DNA from 2 places in the Paenibacillus polymyxa M1 genome. Region 1 is predicted to be linked to the other one. Evidence: riboswitches for the same ligand, from Rfam matches in the RefSeq annotation. Region 1 holds a riboswitch; the other holds the start of a gene.
What was found. A riboswitch is a leader RNA that binds a small molecule or an ion and turns the genes downstream of it on or off. The one in region 1 is predicted to bind cyclic di-GMP.

Region 1 (3,175 bases):
ACGATTACTACTGGCGGAACCGGGATAGGCTCACTTTGTCCCTCATCCGGTAAAGTCGGCACATCTGCCCCAGGTTGTTGGATTGCTGCCAGCCCATTTTTCACATCATCCCGTGTCAAACTCCTCGAATCGTTCATATAATCCTGTATTTGATTGGTTGTGTTATTCTCAGTCAGCATCTTGCCCCAAGTCATGGAATACACCCATTTGGGCTGTGCCTGCAACACCTCAGAGCTAGGCATCTCACCATGCTCGCCAATGGCAATCGGCTTATTCCGTGCCAACCCGAGCAGTCCTTCATAATGACTTTGCTTAAAATCATTGTTGTAGATGTCTACTGCCAAAATATCCACTTTGTCATCCCCCGGATATTTCGGGGTATACGGGACAGTGTAGGAATTGGGAGCATTGGGACTCCACACCCACAGCAGATTGTTCAACTGATGCGTGTTTACAAAACGGTCGTACATGATATTCCATAGCTGATTGAAATTGTTTTTGTTTCCCCACCAGAACCAGTCACCATTCATTTCATGATAAGGTCTCCACAATACTGGAACACCTGCATCACGAAGCTGCTTTAACGATACAGCGACCTTATCCAGATCGGCAATGAAGAGGTTATACTGCGTAGTGCCTGGTGTCACGTATTTATTGAACTCCGCCTGACTTACTTTCGCCTGCACATTGGCCCAAGTCAGCGGTCTACCCGGCAACGCTTCATGAAAAGTCATCGTCACAATGCCACCAGCTCTGCTCCAACGAATAGCGCTATCGACAACATTTTTACGTTGTGCTGCTTCTGTAGTGTCGGATTGACCAGAGATGGCTCCCATCTCATAGCCGTGCAGACCCACATACGCCTGGCTGATTTTTTGGACCTTGTTGCTTAATTCATCTGGACTTTCCAAATAATCATGCTGACCAGTGACTGTTTTCTTTCCAGAGATGCTGAGTAAATAATTGTATAGTTCACGGGCCTGAGTAGAAGCGTCCGAATTAACAGGTTGTAATGAAGCGGCATTCACCACAGACAGAGAATCACCAAAGCCGACGGGAAACAAAGAAAAAAGTATAACAACGGGGAGTACATGACGTATCAGTCGATACAGAGGAATAAAATTGAATCTCACTTTAGCTCTTCCTTTCGGTAGCCAGGCTGCCATCCTTACGGGAAGGCCCTTTAGCTTTGCGTACCAGTCTTTCGACAGGGCTGCGTTTATCGTTGGAAGGAGTTTGGATTCCTTCTTACCCTAAGTATCGACTTTTTTTTACCAAAATTTAATAGGTCATGTTCATGAATTTACAGGTTTTCGCCCAATTTCGACAGTTTGGGACATTATTTTTCATCAAATCTTCTTTTTTACGTTTTTACGCAAATAATTACGAGATAAATTGATGACGAGAAATTTCATTCCAATCCATACAAAAGCGTACAATATCCTCTTCAACCAACTCAGAGCCAGTCTGAACTTCAATCAAATCCACATCGGTTACAGCCAAAATGCTATGCTTCGTCCCTTCAGGGATGCGAACTACGTCACCGGCCTTTACTTTATGCAGCTTCTCATTCAAAATAATTTCCGCTTCGCCGCTAATAATGGTCCAGATTTCACTTCGTTTGAAGTGAAGCTGGTAGCTGATATTTTTACCTTTGTGTACGCGGATTCGTTTGGTCAGTACCTCATTACCCTCGTCATACTTTACATAGTCTACAACCCGATACTGTCCCCAACGACGTTCTTCATACATTGGACGCTGATCATGAGCCTTGAGCACTTCCTTGATGCGTGGACTTTCTGCCTTATTGGTCACAAGAATGCCATCTGGGCTAGCGGCTACAATCAGATCATTCGTTCCAATGATCGCCACAGGAATGTCCAACTCATTAATAAGACTCGTATTGACGCAATCTTCCGTTACTACCCCTCTACCCACTTGCTGATGAGACATCTCTTCTGTGAGTGTATTCCAGGTTCCTAGATCCTTCCAAAAACCATCGTACGGAAGCACCACGATGTCTTTTTCCTTCTCGACTACTTCGTAGTCAAAGCTGATTTTTTCCAGAGACGCATATTGTTTTTGCATTTCTTCATAATTCAGCGGCAGGCCCTTGGATGCCAAAATATCCAGCAAATAGCTTAATTTGAATGCAAAAACCCCGCAGTTCCATAGAGCATTGCGTTCCATTAGACGCTCCGCCTGCTCCCGGTCGGGTTTCTCTTGAAAATGGCTCACTTCGCGGTAGCCTGTGCTACCTTGAGTGGCATCGTTTTTCGGAATAATATAACCGTATTTCTCTGAAGGATAGGAAGGGACAACCCCGATTAGTGCAAGCTTTCCTTCACTCTCCTGAAGTGTATGTTCGAGTTGGGCTACGGAAGCAAAGAAAGCATCCTCTACATAAGGATCTACAGGCAATATAGCTATAATTTCATCAGGCGAAACACCCGCAATGGAATATAGATAAGTCGCTGTCAGCGCAATCGCAGGAAAGGTATCTCTGCGTTCCGGCTCAACAATGATGCGCGTATTCGATCCGATTTGACTCTGGATCATTTCGACCTGCGCTCTCCCTGTCGCAATAAACGAGGATTCGGATAATCCGTTGTCTCCCAATTGTCTCCATACCCGCTGTACCATGGATTCCGAAATCCCTTCCGGGCTCTCCAGTACCTTCAAAAATTGTTTGGAACGGGAATCGTTGGATAACGGCCATAATCTTTTACCGGAACCACCAGACAAAAGTACGAGCTTCATAAATCTCCACTTCCTCTCTATATTGGTTGGTGATCGAATGGGGCAAGGTTGAGTGACCCGCTACGGGCTCGATTTGATCTTTCGATCGCTGTTGGATCGGGATTCATTCGATTGTATAAAATCGTATCAAGGTTTGAATCCCGGTCCAAAGGCGAACGCTATCGCTTCTCCAGATTCAAATCCATTCCTGCGCTACTCAAAAAATGCATCATATCGATCATACCTTGTGGTGCAAAAGGCACGACCGGACATTATTAAGTCCGGTCAGCCTGTAAAAATTTCACGCTTTCGGCGCTTGCCCGCTGTGCTTGCAAGCTTCTAGTAATCGAGGTTTCGTAACGCCTTGCCAAGATTGCTGCGACAACCGCAATGGCGTCTTAATCGGAAGGAGCGGCTCAACTATGCCGCTCCTTCC
Region 2 (3,175 bases), 850 kb from region 1:
TTAATATTTACGATAGCCGTTTGCTCGCCGCCTTTGATCGGGATCGCAATAATAACTTGTGTACTGCCTTTTTCTATTTGTGTGCTAAATTCAGTTTTGATCTCTAGCTTACCGCTGACATTAGAGTGGCTTTCTACGTAATCATTAAATGTCATAACCACTTTACCTTGACGGTCTACGGTAAAATGACCTACTTCTCCATCTGTATTCGTCAAAGGAGACATAATATCTGTGTAAATTTGGAATTGCTCAGGTAATTGAAAGGTAAAGGTGTCTCCAGCTTTATACGTATGGTTCGGCAGTTCCCATTCATAGCCTAAATGGATGGCGGAACCAATATCAATACGGCTATCGGGATTATACACTGCATCAATAACACTTCCAGTAGAATCTGTAAGGGTTAGCTTGGTTAAAATACTTTCTTGAGTTGCCCTAACTTCAGAAGTTGAGCCAGCAGTTGGTTCAGGGGCTGGAGCCGGGACAGCAGGTGGGATGTTAATTGGCTCTGAGGGCATTGGATAAACATCGTTAGTCACACTCTGAACCGGATCGGCTCCTGGGGTCACTGGCAGAGTAGAGTCGGGATTTTGTGCATAAGCTTGTGTTGTGCTGAACAAACACTGCAAAAAGAGCAATAGCGCAACCGTTGCTGCATTCCATTTTTTTCTCATACGGTAAACAAATCTCCTATTCTTAAAATACTCTTATTTAACGGCTAATGGTTATTCCTTCGAGGTCGAGAGAACTGTATTTATATATTCATCATTCATTCATATGATGCTATGTTAGCCGCATTAATTACTTGTTCAGAATTTATGAAAATTCATGTTCGGGGATGAACCTCCTCCTTTTGACTCGAAATTAGATAATGGTTGGAAATCTCATTGTCTTCCTGGACTAGAATACATGCCACATCTCAACAATTTCTCAACAAGGATAGAAAAAGAGCCTTGATCATGTGATCAAGGCTCTTCAAGAAATGTAGTTCTATTTTTTCATTTTTTAAAAATATGAATTAAAAACATTGATATTAATATTGCTTTGTTTTAATGTATTTGGAGGGATCTTTGACCATTTGGAATTTCTGTTTACCCATATAAAGTGCTGCATCTACTGTAGTGTCTACGACCACCCACTGATTATCGATGTAGACCTCATTCCAGGCATGATAAGTGTCCACGTAGGAAGATTTGCCCATAACCAGCTTGGTTGGTACATCTACACTTCGTAACATAGCAGCCATCAGTGAAGCATAACCATAACAAATATCTTTTTGAGAGCTTAACGTATGATCAATTTGTGGCAGATAGTCAGTCGTTAAGGCAAAGGCCTGATTGGAGTCATACTTGATATGACTAATTACGTAGTCATAGATTTTTTGCAGCTTCTCGCGATCCGTTGTTGCACCTTGGGTTAACTCACGGGCTTTTTGAATCGCTTGATTAGTACTACTCCAGTTAATATTTTGAACGGAATTAAGATACACCGCTTTGCTATCGTTTAGCTTTAACTCGATCGTATCTTGTCCTATCACTTTATATTGATTACCACTAAGCTGTTCTAAAATACTGATGTTATAGTTCCCATTACCCATTTGGAGAGGAAATACTTCTTCGGATTTCCCGGGTGTTAGATTATAAGAGTATTTTTGTGCATCTTTGGTAACCAAAATCTTGGTTTTAACGTTAGGTTTAACAGGGTAGCGCACACTGACCGTCCCATGATTTACATTGTTTTGGTCCAACCATGCAACACTATCAGCAGCGTAAATTGTCGAATTTAAGAGAATTGCGGACAGCATGAAAAATAGGAGAAGTGTGGAAAGTATCATTTTCCCCATAAAAAACTTCCTTTCGGTGGCCAGGCTGCCATCATCAATAGAAGGCCCTATAGCTTTGCGTCCCTGCCTTTCGACAGGTTTGCCATTTCGTATAAAGTTTTCGGGAAAAATAAGCACGACAAAAAGCCACTTCAACCGGTAGCTGGCTGCCATCATACAGAAGGCCCTGTAGCTTTGCGTCCTTGCCTTTCGACAAGTTTGCCATTTATCCTGAATAGCTTGTACTATTATTCTATCAGTTAGGTACTCTATTAGGCAAGTTTAAATCTCAGATTTTCGCTATTTATCGACAAAGCAAGCTTGCAGATTATACATAAGACCTATTTTATACGGTTTCCCCATTTTTTGCGATAGGAATGAGGCGTTTCTCCAATGTGTTCTTTGAACAGATTGATAAAATGACTTGTGTTGGGAATGCCCACATATTGTGCGATGTCCACAATAGCTACATCACTAGTTTTAAGCCAGCTTTGAGCAGCCGTGATACGAACATTAATAAGATACTCAATAGGGGAAAAGCCAATCTGTTTTTTAAAGTTTTTAGCTAGGTTGAACTTGTTTAGACCAAACATTTCTGCTAGCGAATCCAGCGTGATCCGTTCGCAATAGGATTGATCCAGATATTGCTTTACCTTGCGCACCTCTGCCGTTCCATCTGAATTCGCGTTGGGATTGGTGTAGGGGTGCTGTAAAATAATCGTTAACAAGTCAACGATTATCCTGGATGAGAGCAGCTCAGAGGATAAGCTTCGTTCTGGCTGTACATGTAATAAGGTGCGCAGCTTGTCCAATACTGCACTTGAATCCTGTAGTGAAATTACAGGCTTATTGTGTTTATCGAATTGTTCGTAGAAATGGTCAATAAGATTGCCATATAGATTCACACTAATAAACTCCCATGTCTTCTGACAGGAAGTTTTGTACTGTACATATTCTTCGCAATTAATAAAAAGCATATCATGAGGTTTCAATATATAATCCTTGCCCCGGTATTGTAATTCCCCTCTTCCGGACAGAGTAAAAAGGAGCAAAAAAGAGGTGAGCTTTTGCCGTTCCATTACATAAGCATCTGTTTTGAAATAGCCTATTTCCTGTATATAAAAGAGGGATTTTTTAGCAAAAGCAGAGGGTGTACATATAATTGCAACTGGATCTTCGCTCCAGACATACTGGGCATTTTTTTGGTTTGTTGTCATATCCAATTCCTTTACAAAAGAACAATTTTAGTAAGACAATTGTAGTTTGTTTCATGAATATCCTTTTAGAACCGGAGTTCCCATTTACAAAGGTTATTTTATCACATTAAAGTATATTCATGTATCGATTTGAGGCTAT

Region 2: linked by a shared signal. The riboswitch ahead of PPM_RS02230 (transglutaminase-like domain-containing protein) and the one ahead of PPM_RS05860 (glycosyl hydrolase) in region 1 are both predicted to bind cyclic di-GMP.

The regions. Positions count from the first base shown of each region.
Region 1 is NC_017542.1:1,355,141-1,358,315, reverse strand. Features, by position in the region: gene PPM_RS05860 (glycosyl hydrolase) at 1-1,133, opposite strand, end outside; cyclic di-GMP riboswitch class I at 1,147-1,228, opposite strand; gene PPM_RS05855 (sugar phosphate nucleotidyltransferase) at 1,384-2,760, opposite strand.
Region 2 is NC_017542.1:504,167-507,341, forward strand. Features, by position in the region: gene PPM_RS02225 (LPXTG cell wall anchor domain-containing protein) at 1-671, opposite strand, end outside; gene PPM_RS02230 (transglutaminase-like domain-containing protein) at 1,031-1,840, opposite strand; cyclic di-GMP riboswitch class I at 1,853-1,934, opposite strand; cyclic di-GMP riboswitch class I at 1,975-2,053, opposite strand; gene PPM_RS02235 (helix-turn-helix transcriptional regulator) at 2,161-3,036, opposite strand.